Fulvivirga ulvae: one gene and its partners. The protein of the gene in region 2 binds, or shares a complex with, the protein of the main gene of each other region. Links are inferred from orthologs where the notes say so. Each region holds a gene or a part of one and is shown on either strand. Other genes may lie near its edges.

Evidence for each region.
Region 1: the proteins of accD (region 2) and LVD17_RS22085 are in contact, whole or in part, in a solved structure (PDB 8UXZ), measured with the Escherichia coli proteins. The link is inferred for Fulvivirga ulvae from one-to-one orthologs.
Region 3: the proteins of accD (region 2) and accB are in contact, whole or in part, in a solved structure (PDB 8UXZ), measured with the Escherichia coli proteins. The link is inferred for Fulvivirga ulvae from one-to-one orthologs.

What each region holds. Positions count from the first base shown.
Region 1 is NZ_CP089981.1:5,235,044-5,239,127, reverse strand. The notes cover bases 728-3,618. They hold LVD17_RS22085 (acetyl-CoA carboxylase carboxyltransferase subunit alpha), read right to left. Parts: upstream 2,702-3,618; coding sequence 1,754-2,701; downstream 728-1,753. Other genes in these bases: LVD17_RS22075 (response regulator), read right to left, coding at 3,323-3,618; LVD17_RS22090 (MBL fold metallo-hydrolase), read right to left, coding at 744-1,586; LVD17_RS22095 (patatin-like phospholipase family protein), read right to left, coding at 728-744. Also shown: more of LVD17_RS22095, read right to left, coding at 1-727; more of LVD17_RS22075, read right to left, coding at 3,619-3,697; LVD17_RS22070 (PAS domain S-box protein), read right to left, coding at 3,702-4,084. UniProt on the Escherichia coli protein: Component of the acetyl coenzyme A carboxylase (ACC) complex. First, biotin carboxylase catalyzes the carboxylation of biotin on its carrier protein (BCCP) and then the CO(2) group is transferred by the carboxyltransferase to acetyl-CoA to form malonyl-CoA.
Region 2 is NZ_CP089981.1:2,711,286-2,715,353, reverse strand. What follows is about bases 1,194-4,068. They hold accD (acetyl-CoA carboxylase, carboxyltransferase subunit beta), read right to left. Parts: upstream 3,114-4,068; coding sequence 2,274-3,113; downstream 1,194-2,273. Other genes in these bases: fbaA (class II fructose-bisphosphate aldolase), read left to right, coding at 3,309-4,068; LVD17_RS11265 (ABC transporter permease), read right to left, coding at 1,194-2,086. Also shown: more of LVD17_RS11265, read right to left, coding at 1-1,193.
Region 3 is NZ_CP089981.1:356,353-360,414, reverse strand. What follows is about bases 542-3,410. They hold accB (acetyl-CoA carboxylase biotin carboxyl carrier protein), read right to left. Parts: upstream 2,286-3,410; coding sequence 1,797-2,285; downstream 542-1,796. Other genes in these bases: LVD17_RS01520 (beta-ketoacyl-ACP synthase III), read right to left, coding at 2,931-3,410; efp (elongation factor P), read right to left, coding at 2,310-2,876; accC (acetyl-CoA carboxylase biotin carboxylase subunit), read right to left, coding at 542-1,723. In the rest of the region: LVD17_RS01540 (hypothetical protein), read right to left, coding at 1-230; more of accC, read right to left, coding at 377-541; more of LVD17_RS01520, read right to left, coding at 3,411-3,929; phosphate acyltransferase PlsX, read right to left, coding at 3,941-4,062. UniProt on the Escherichia coli protein: This protein is a component of the acetyl coenzyme A carboxylase complex; first, biotin carboxylase catalyzes the carboxylation of the carrier protein and then the transcarboxylase transfers the carboxyl group to form malonyl-CoA.

The DNA of each region.
Region 1 (4,084 bases), 2.5 Mb from region 2 along the record:
TTTTTGTTCTTTTATCTGCTTTACGGCTTGTTCGTATCCTATCTTATAAATATCATCAACATTGGTCAGATCAAGCACTTTATAACTTTCAAGCCCCAAAGGTTCTATAAAAAAATCGCATTGGCTACTTCTGCTGTAGACATTACAGCCGATTGCCAGCAATAACGCTCTCTCCATAACCAAGCGAGCATTTTTAGGCTCAAAATTATGATCAATCGGATTGGAATGTGAGCCTATAATTACATCACAATTCTTTCTCAAAGGCTCGCAAGGCAGGTTATTCAATATACCTCCGTCAATATAAAGTTCTCCTTCAAATTCGATAGGATCAAATAATACGGGTATGCACGATGAAGCACATATGGCCCCAATGAGCTTACCCGTGCTAAAAAACTCAGTTAAACCGGTCCTTAGGTTGGTTGCTGCAACATGTAGAGGAATTTTCAGTGCTTCAAAGTTATTTTGAGGTATGTATTTCTCCAGGAATTTATGCATTACATCCATTTTGAGAATCCCCCTCCAACTCATGGCGGGTTGCAAGAACCGAAAGGCTTTGACCTCTTTAACAATATCAAGGATGTCATCAGTGGTATAACCATATGAGAAAAGAGCACCGACTATTGAGCCTGCACTGGTTCCTGATATCTCTGAAAAGTTAATACCAGCTTCCTGAAGAGCTTTTATAACCCCAAGGTGAGCAATTCCGCGTGCCCCGCCACCGGATAATACCAGTCCCACTTTCATCAAAGCACCTCCTTTAGAGAAAAGGTTTTGTCCAGCCTTACGCCTTTTTCAGTATGCTTTACGGTACAGCATTCATTTACAGGATCATGCTCCAGAAAAAGTATGTATTCATTATCTGCAGCTTCTTTGAGAAAAGCCTCCTTTTCTGATAATGTAAGTAATGGGCGTGTATCATAGCCCATTACATAGGGAAGCGGAATATGACCTGTGGAAGGAAGCAGGTCAGCCATAAAAACAATTACGCGATCCTTATAGCTGATCCTGGGGATCATTTGCTTATCAGTATGCCCGTCAGCGGTAATAATATCAAATTGAGAAAAAGGTGAACTGCCATCAAGGGGAACAAAATTCAAATGGCCGCTTTCCTGCATGGGCACAATATTTTCTTTCAAAAAGCTTGCCTTTTCCCGTGCATTAGGTTCTGTTGCCCACTGCCAGTGACTTTCATTGGACCAGTATTTAGCATTTTTGAACACCAGCTCTAACTTATCCTGCCCATTATACTTCACACCTCCACCGCAATGATCAAAATGTAGGTGTGTAAGAAACATATCAGTGATATCATCATGACTAAAACCTGCCTGGTTCAGGGATTTCTGAAGACTGGCATCTCCATGTAAATCATAATGACTAAAAAACTTATCACTCTGCTTATTGCCGATACCATTGTCTATCAATATGAGTTGATCACCATCCTCTATCAGTAAACATCGCATAGCCCAACTGCACATATTATTTTCATCAGCAGGGTTGGTTCTTGACCATAAAGATTTGGGTACAACGCCAAACATTGCACCACCGTCGAGTTTAAAATATCCTGTATTAATTACATGTAAATTCATAAATCTCTCTTCATTAATCTCTTTCCAATTACTATTGTATTATCCACACTACCTAATTTCAATCATTGATCAGGCACAATTATCCTTCTTTCGGCATGTACGAATAACAATTAAAAAGCCACAAGACAGGTCCTGTGGCTTAAATTTATAAAGATTTTTTTATGAGCTTACTCTTTTACTACACCCATTTGACAGAACTTATCTATCCTCTTCTCAATCCTTTCTTCTGGAGTCATGGCCTGGAGTTCTTTTGTATGCTCAAGTATAACCTTTTTCATCTCCTTAGACATCCCCTTAAGATCTGTGTGAGCACCACCAAGTGGCTCATTGATGATACCATCGATAAGTTTCAGGTCAAGCATATCATGGGATGTTACGCGCATGGCTTCAGCAGCCTGCTCTTTGTAATCCCAACTTCTCCAAAGGATGGTGGAACAGTTTTCCGGCGATATCACTGAGTACCAGGTATTCTCGAGCATAAGTACTTTATCACCTATAGCAATGCCCAACGCTCCTCCTGATGCTCCCTCACCAATTACAATACATATAACAGGCACTTTGAGCATAAACATCTCTTTAAGATTACGGGCTATAGCCTCCCCTTGTCCCCTTTCCTCAGCTTCAAGCCCGGGAAATGCACCCGGAGTATCTATTAATGTAATAATAGGTTTATTAAATTTTTCAGCCATCTTCATCAAACGAAGGGCTTTTCTATAACCCTCAGGGTTGGCCATCCCAAAGTTGCGTAGCTGTCTTTGCTTGGTATTACGCCCTTTTTGCTGACCGATAATCATGAAAGTCTGTTTACTTATAGTAGCAAAACCTCCTACTATGGCTTTATCATCCTTCACGGTTCTGTCTCCGTGAAGTTCAATAAAATCATCAGACATCTCATAGATATAGTCAAGCGTATAAGGACGCTCAGGATGTCTTGACAGTTGAACACGCTGCCAGCGTGTGAGGTTACTAAATGTTTCCTTTTTCAGATTTTTAATCTTAGTTTCCAGAGATTTTACAGCATCCTTGACATCCACATCGCTCTCCTGAGCGATCTTTTTCATGTCTTCCAACTTAGCTTCTAACTCTGCAATGGGTTTTTCGAAATCCAATAGCATGTCTGTTTAGTTAAGGGTACAAAATTAGAACTAATATTTACTTTTGGTAAGCATATGAGGTATTTTAAAAGGGCATCAAAAAAAATTAAATAAATTTAAGTCAGGTGTTGCATTTAAAAAAAGGTAAGTATACATTTGCATCACCTTAAACGAAAGGGCTTAAAAACACATTTAAAATGGTCTGGTAGTTCAGCTGGTTAGAATGCCTGCCTGTCACGCAGGAGGTCGCGGGTTCGAGTCCCGTCCAGACCGCACGACACAAGTCAAGCAACACTAAAACCGCTTAAAAATATTTTAAGCGGTTTTTTTTATGCCTATTATAACTCACCAATCAGCACCATGTGATAAGGTGTAAAAACCTGTCGAGTGAGTGAATCGGAAAAACAAGAACTCCCAACGTAAGGCTTACCCGTGAAACAGGACAAAACTACCCCATTGCTATTTCACCCTGATTTGCTTACTACTTTTGCCGATTGCTATTAACAACTTTCTGTCAAATACAGAAGCAAAAAGTTTGTGTCTCCCCAGAAATTCCACCTGATCCAAAAACTGCCCGGTAACCAGAAAACCAAAGGTATCTCAAGAAAAAGATTTCAACATAGAAGGGGAAAATGCTGCAAGTCAAAGCTTTTCAATCCATTCCACTGTTAATGGTTTTGAAATAAAGCCTTTTACAACGGGGTATAGTGTAGATTTATATTTGTCTTCAGGATCAATTGATGAAGTAAGCATAAACAGCCTGCAGTTGCTATTCAAAGCAAATGATGTATTTCGATAATCATCTAAAAATTCCCACCCGTCCATTTCAGGCATATTGATATCCAACAGTATGATCTCAGGTATAAATTCTGATGTTGGTATAATAGATTTAAGATACACCAATGCCTCCTTGGGATTGGTATAAGTAACTACACTATGACCTTTAATTTTAAATAATTCCTTATTGATCATATTCGCTATAGGATCATCATCTATAAGCAAGACATTTCTGTTCATTTAGTTATTTTTCCATTTTATTGAAACGGGGAAGACATACCTTAAAAACTGAGCCTTCGTGCACTTTGCTAGTTACCTCAACATACCCGCCAAGAGACTCGGTCATTGTCTTTACCATATTAAGCCCCACACCCCTGCCTGACATGGAATCATCGTTATGAAATCGTTTATAAAGTCCAAATATCTTATCTCCATATTTCTTCAGATCTATCCCTCTCCCGTTGTCCTGAACTGACAAACAAACAAATGATCCTTCATTACTGGTTTGTACATGAACAACAGGTTCGCGATCGGTATGTTTGTATATTATTGCATTAGATAGCAGATATAACATGATATTACGAATGTAGTTCTTCAGAGAGTCAATATGAGTAATATGAAAATTAT
Region 2 (4,068 bases):
CCAAAACTGAAAACAGGCCAAGCACGCTGCCTGAGCTTGCTTCATTTTTGTACTGTTTGGTTAACTCCTCGTTCAAAAATGAATATTTAAACGGCTCCTGGGGAACAAACTCCTGCCATTTACTCTCAATAGCCGCTATGGTTTCCGAGAGTTCTCCTTCTCTGATGCGTATCGATATGAACGCTACGTTATTGAGACCATTCTCATCGCTCATAAGCACGAAAGGGCTTATTGCATCCCTGAGTGTCATATAATGAAAATTACGAACGACTCCAATCACCTCAAACTTTCTAATTAAGGGAGTATCTCCAGGTACTGTATTCGTTAGCTTCATACCAATAGGGTTTTCTCCAAGAAGTTCAGCCGTCCGCTCATTGACAACCACCGATAATGAGTCGTTGAAATTTTCTGAAAATCCGCGCCCCTGAACAATTTCAAACCCCATTGTTTCACTGTAATGATCATCCAGTTGCATTGCATTAACCGTAAGCACTTCAGAGGCTCCGGGAGGCATAAACTGAATGCCGAAGTACTGATTTACAGGCAGAGATCCTGACCCACCCACCGATAAAACCTGCGGAAGGTCTCGAAGCTCATCCATAAATGTTTTTTGCTGAGTATCAAGAATGTTAGCCCGCTCCAAAATCATCACCCGGTCCTTGTCAAACCCCAGATCCTTACTTTTTATATAAGTTAGCTGATCCCATACAATCAGCGTTCCTGCTATCAAAAAAATAGAGATGGCAAACTGAAACACAACCAAGCCATTTCTAAACCATGCAGTGTTCTTATTGGTTAAGATGTTTCCCTTAAGCACCCTCACCGGATTGAATCCCGACAGGACAAAAGCGGGGTACGTGCCAGCCAGAAGCCCAACCATGATGGCAAATAATAGAACCACAAGTACGTTTGCGGAACTAATCTCCAAAACAAGATTCTTTTCTAATAACGTATTGAAGTACGGAAGTGCCAGATAAACCAAAACCAACGCCATAACAGTGGCAGCAAGCGCGATAATGACCGACTCCGTGATAAACTGGCCTATTAATTGACCCCGGGCGGATCCAAGGGTCTTCCGAATACCAACTTCCTTAGCTCGTTCTGTCGATCTTGCTGTAGATAAATTCATAAAGTTTATACATGCAATAATGAGTATTAACAAAGCAATGGAAGTGAAGACATAAATATCATAGATATTACCACCTGCTGCAAACTCCCCTTGATATTCTATAGGATGCAGATGAATATCCTCAAGTGGAATAAGCGTATAATTATAGCCATTACCAGCGCTGACATATTGTTCGTAGCTCATATTGAGATTACTTTCTATTTGTGGGGCGGCGTAGCGTTTTACCATTCCGGGAAATTTACTTTCCAACTGCACTGCAGAAGTTTCAGGCTTGAGTTTCAAATAAGTGTGAGTGGTAAATGAGACAAAATTTTCATTTTGAAATATAAAAGGAAGGCTCCTCAAAGATGTAACAAAATCAAATGTCAGGTGTGAGTTCTCTGGTATGTTTTCGATCACACCAGTCACCAAAAATTCGCCAAAATCCGTATTTAGAGTTTTTCCCAAAGGGTCCGATTCGCCAAAATACTTAGCCTCTATATCCCGCGTAATCACTACACTCTGAGGCAGGGAAAGCGCCTTATTAAGATCACCCTTGATTGCGCGGAAACTAAACAGATCAAAGAAGGTGGAATCTGCTGCTATAAAGTTATTTTCTTCGAAAACCTTCTCATTGCCAGCGTCATCACTATACCGAACTATTATTGGGTTATTAGCACCTCCAAATACCCGCGTGGCGTTAATAACTTCAGGAAAATCACTTACCAATACATCGGAAAAAGAGTGAGGTGTAACCGCATAGTTGGTTTTATGATCAGGATAGAGCCTTTCCAATACAAATTTGTAGATCTGGTCTGAATCCTTATGAAAATCGTCATAGGAGAGCTCATCCTGAACATTTATTACAATCATAAGACAACTTGCAACACCGATAGACAGTCCTGCTACATTTATGAAAGTGTATATCTTATTCTTTAGCAGGCTTCTCAGAGCTATTTTAATATAGTTACGAACCATGGCATTAATCTTTAGAGTAAATATAATTACCCGATTTCAATACTATAAGTTACAAATAAACTATCAACAGCGTTTATAAGAAGACATATAACAGCTCTTACCCACCATAAAAGAAACCTATTAAACAAAAAATCTCAGCCAGCGTACGCTAACTGAGATCCTCAAATCTATAATTTTATACAAATTTCTATTGAAGCATTTTAAGCAAAATAGCAAGTTTGCTTTTCAAATTTCTTCTGTCCACAATAAAATCCAGGAATCCGTGCTCCAGAACAAATTCTGCACTTTGAAAACCCTTAGGCAGGTCCTTGCCAATGGTCTCCCTGATCACCCTCGGTCCCGCAAAACCAATCAAAGCACCTGGTTCGGCTATATTGAAGTCACCCAACATGGCATAAGAGGCTGTTACTCCACCGGTTGTAGGGTCGGTAAGCAATGAAATATATGGTATTTTCTCTTCGCTAAGCAGTGCAAGTTTCGCTGAAGTCTTTGCCATCTGCATTAATGACAGGCCTGCCTCCATCATTCTGGCGCCTCCCGATTTGGAAATCATCAAAAATGCAATCTTTTCCTTAAGAGAATGGTCAATAGCCCGAGCAATCTTCTCGCCCACTACTGAACCCATAGAACCTCCAATAAAATTAAAATCCATACAGGCAATAGTGATGTCGATCCCGTTAAGCTTGCCGTATGCAGTACGAACAGCATCCTTAAGGTCAGTTTTGGATTGAGTTGCCTTTATTCTATCAGGGTAGGGCTTGCTATCTGTAAATTTAAGCGGATCGGCAGATTCCATTTCAGGATCAAGCTCGGTAAATTTGTTGTTGTCAAAAAGTATTTCAAAATACTCTCTGGATCCTATTCTTGCATGGTAGCCATCTTCCGGGCTTACATATGCATTATTTTTCAACTCTCTGGTGTGAACAATTTTGCCACTTGGAGTCTTAAACCAAAGCCCATCAGGAGCCTCTTTTTTAGCTTCTGTCGGAGTTTGAATACCTTTGTCTTTTCTTTTGAACCAGCTCATTAGGTTAATTTTATATGTATCAATCCTTTACAGGATATGACTAGTCAATATAAGTAATATAATCATTGCAAATATCTACAGTATCGGTCAGCTTTCAAAAATTAGCCTTAAGAATGTGACCAACTTGAATTATTTAGTTTATTTGCAAGGCTTTTAAAGCTAATTATTATTATCTAACCTATAAAAGAATAAAAAATGTCCGCTTCACAATTTAAAGCCGGAGTCTTGACCGGTGATGATGTTCAGAAACTTTTCCAGTTTGCAAAAGAAAAGCAATTCGCCCTTCCCGCGGTAAACGTAGTCGGCACAAACTCTGTTAATGCAGTAATGGAGACCGCCAGCGAATTGAATTCTCCGATTATTATCCAGTTTTCTAACGGAGGTGCGAGCTTCTATGCCGGCAAAGGGCTGTCTAATACAGACCAAAAAGCAGCTATTGCCGGAGCCGTTTCTGGCGCACACCATGTTCATATGCTTGCCGAGCAATATGGTGCAAGAGTAATACTCCATACCGATCATGCCGCGAAAAAGCTTCTGCCATGGATTGATGGTATGCTAACTGCCGGCGAGGACTTTTATAAGGTACATGGCAAGTCACTATACAGCTCTCACATGATTGACCTTTCAGAAGAGTCATTGGAAGAGAACATTGAAATCTGTAAACGATACCTCGAACGCATGAGCAAAATGGACATGACTCTGGAAATTGAGCTTGGAGTTACCGGTGGTGAAGAAGACGGTGTTGATAATACAGGAATAGACAGTTCTAAATTGTATACGCAGCCTGAAGAGGTGGCCTATGCATATGAAGAATTAAGAAAAGTCAGCGATAAATTTACCATAGCCGCCGCATTTGGAAATGTTCATGGCGTGTATAAACCCGGCAATGTAAAGTTGACACCTGTTATCCTAAAAAATTCGCAAGACTATATTCAGAAAAAATACAATACCAGCG
Region 3 (4,062 bases), 2.4 Mb from region 2 along the record:
CGATCTTCTCCATTAAGTGTACCTGCACCAATATTAATATTGCCGTTGAGTCTTTTCTTTTTGTTAAGCTGAAGCCCGAGATGAAAGGATGAAGTATACTTCTTTTTCCCTTCGAGATCTCCATTATATGAGTTTATACTTGTTCCGAAATGCAGCCACATACGCGTGGAGTCCTGGGCATTGCACCATAACATGCTGAGCATTAATGAAGTAAGAAGTAAGTATTTCATACGGGATCAGTTTCAGGTATCAAAGTAATTCGAATCGGATAAAAAAGCTACTTAATTAACAGTATTTAGGGGGAAAAGATAAATAGCGGCAATAAAAAAAGCTACTCAAATTCAATCGAGTAGCTTTTAATCTGGTAGTTATACTTTTATTTCAGGTCGGTGAAGTCAAAAGTTTCGAGGAACTTTGTAGTAAAGTTGCCATCCTGGAACTGCTTGTCATCCATTAGTTTTAAATGGAAAGGAATGGTCGTCTTTATTCCTTCAATTACAAACTCTGACAGTGCACGCTTCATCCTTGTGATTACTTCTTCCCTTGACTGGCCGCTTACAATAAGTTTGGCAATCATGGAATCGTAGTTAGGCGGAATGGTATAGCCGGCATACACGTGGCTATCCACTCGTACACCATGGCCACCAGGCATGTGCAGGTTTGTGATCTTACCCGGAGAGGGACGAAACCCATTTGCCGGATCTTCTGCGTTGATCCTGCATTCCATCGCGTACAGATTAGGGAAGTAATTCTTTCCTGAGATTTCAACACCTGCAGCTACTTTTATCTGCTCTTTGATCAGATCGAAATCAGTTACTTCTTCGGTTATCGGATGCTCTACCTGTATCCTTGTATTCATTTCCATGAAATAGAAGTCGCCATGTTTATCAACAAGAAACTCTACTGTACCAGCCCCTTCATATTTAATGGCTTCAGCTCCTTTAATGGCAGCCGCTCCCATTTTTTCCCGTAACTTTTGACCTACGATAGGAGATGGTGTTTCTTCAACAAGTTTTTGATGCCTTCTTTGAATAGAGCAGTCGCGTTCCGACAAGTGACAAACCCTTCCATTTTTATCTCCTACTACCTGAATTTCAATGTGTCGAGGTTCTTCAACGAATTTTTCAAGATAAAGTCCGTTATTTCCGAAGGCAGCAGCAGATTCTTGCCTGGCATCATCCCATGCTTTCTTAAAACCTGACTCATCCTTCACAATACGCATACCACGACCACCACCACCGGCAGTTGCTTTAAGTATGATAGGGTATTTGATCTTTTCAGCAATCTTCATTCCCTCCTCCACACTTTTTAAAAGTCCTTCGGAGCCGGGAATAGTCGGCACACCTGCTTTTTTCATTGTAGCCTTGGCGGTGGCCTTGTCACCCATTTTATTGATCATGTCTGGAGATGCACCAATAAATTTGATGCCATATTCCTGGCAAACAGCACTGAATTCCGCATTTTCTGCAAGAAATCCGTATCCTGGATGGATGGCATCAGCATTAGTGATTTCTGCTGCGGCGATCAGGTTAGGAATGTTCAAGTATGATTCACTACTTGGCGCTTTTCCGATACAAACGGCTTCATCTGCAAATCGAACATGAAGGCTGTCTTTGTCGGCAAGAGAGTAGACTGCCACGGTTCTAATATTCATCTCACGGCATGTCCTGATTATTCTTAGCGCGATCTCTCCTCTGTTGGCTATTAATATTTTTTTAAACACAATAATCTAGTTTAGACTTACGATTAATTAATAAAGCTGTCCATTAAGGATTCTCTCTTAGAATCGTAAATTATCAGGACGGATCAACAAGGAATAATACCTGGTCGTATTCTACTGGTGAAGCATTGTCAACCATTACTTTTACAATAGTTCCTGATACTTCAGTTTCTATTTCATTAAATAGCTTCATAGCTTCAATGATACACACAGGCTGTCCTTTTTCAACTTTGTCGCCTACTGCAACAAAAGGAGGAGAGTCAGGGTTTGGAGACCTGTAGAAGGTTCCTATCATAGGGGATTTCACTTCAACATAGCTTGAGGTGCTTTCTGCTTTAGGGGCTTCACCACCACTTGTTGCCGGAGTAGCTGCTACCTGCTGTTGTACAGGGGCGGCAGCCACGGTTTGAGGAGCTACTGCCGGGGCACTGGCTTCTACAAAACGTGTCTGAACGTCAGCTTCTCTTTTTACTGATAGCTTCAACTCTTCGGTTTCTATGTTTACCTCATTAAGTCCCGTTTGGGATATGAAGTCGATAAGGTCTCTGATTTCTTTTGTCTTCATATGGAGAAATTTTCTTCGGTTAGTTTATTCCTTTACTCTTTCTGAGTAAGAGTTGGTTCTTGTATCAATTTTTATTTTATCACCTTCATTAATAAATAAAGGCACCTGAATTTCTGCTCCGGTTTCCAGAGTAGCCGGCTTTGTGGCATTTGTTGCCGTATCGCCTTTAATACCGGGTTCCGTATAAGTAATTACCAGCTCTACAAAGGCAGGCAATTCAAGCCCTATAATTTTCTCTGCTTCAGCGTGGTATAGTATATCAACTTCCTGTCCGTCTTTGATCAGACCGGTGTTTTCGATAAGATCTTCGTCTACTACAGCCTGTTCAAAAGTACTGCTATCCATAAAATGGTAGCCAAGATCATCTTTGTATAGAAACTGGTGAGGCCTTCTTTCAATTCTTGCTGTAGTGATCTTATGTCCGGCTGAGAACGTATTCTCAACAACCTTACCGGTGGTCAGGCTTTTTAATTTTGTTCTTACAAAGGCTGGTCCTTTGCCGGGTTTAACGTGCTGAAACTCTACAATGGTATAGAGCCCATTGTTATACTCTAAGCATAAACCGTTTTTAAAGTCGGCCGTTGTTGCCATGTCAGAATAATTTTAAACTAATTTACAAATGAACTTAAGAATAACAATAAAAGATTACTTGGGATCGTATGCCCATTTGAGATAAATGGCTCCCCAGGTAAATCCACCTCCAAAAGCGGCCATCACAAGATTATCTCCTTTTTTTAACTGGGACTCATAATCCCATAATAACAATGGAATAGTACCGGATGTTGTATTGCCATACCTCTCTATATTCATCATTACCTTATCCTCGGTAAGTCCCATCCTTTGGGCAGTGGCATCAATGATCCTCTTATTTGCCTGGTGAGCGACAAGCCAGTCTACTTTTTCAGCAGTCAGGTTATTTCTTTCCATGATCTTGGCTGCATAGTCTGCCATGTTGGTTACTGCAAATTTAAATACAGTGGCCCCGTCCTGACGTGCATAATGCTCTTTTGCGGTAACTGTTTCAACTGTAGCCGGGTACCTGCTACCCCCTGCTTTCATATTTAAGAATTCAGCACCTTTTCCATCTGCTTTGTGAATAGCGTCTATCAGGCCCACATCTTCGGTGGTAGGCTCCAGTAGTACTGCTCCGGCACCATCACCAAAGATGATGCAGGTCGTTCTGTCGGTGTAGTCAATAATAGATGACATTTTATCTGCCCCTATTACCAACACTTTTTTATATTTTCCTGTTTCTATGAACTGGCTGCCCGTAGTAAGTGCATAAAGAAATCCGGAGCATGCTGCTCCGATGTCATAACTGAATGCATTAACGGCTCCGATTTCTGCTGAGATTACATTGGCTGTAGCCGGGAAGACCATGTCGGGTGTTACCGTTGCGCAGATGATCAGATCAATATCTTCAGGATTAGTGCCGGTTTTTTCCAGAAGGCCCTTAGCTGCCGCAGCGGCCATTACCGATGTTCCCTGGCCTTCACCTTTCAGAATTCTTCTTTCTTTTATACCAGTTCTGGAGGTTATCCATTCGTCACTGGTATCCACCATAGTTTCGAGTTCCTTATTGGTAAGTACATAATCAGGTACATAACCCTGAACTCCCGTTATAGCGGCTCTTATGTTGGCCATAATTTTTTCGTTTATTCTCCTAAGTGCTCTTTAATTTTTAAATGAATATTGGACTCAGCCATCTTTACAGAAAGCAAAATCATATTCTTTATGGCTTCAGGGCTGGACACTCCGTGGCCTATCACAACATTGC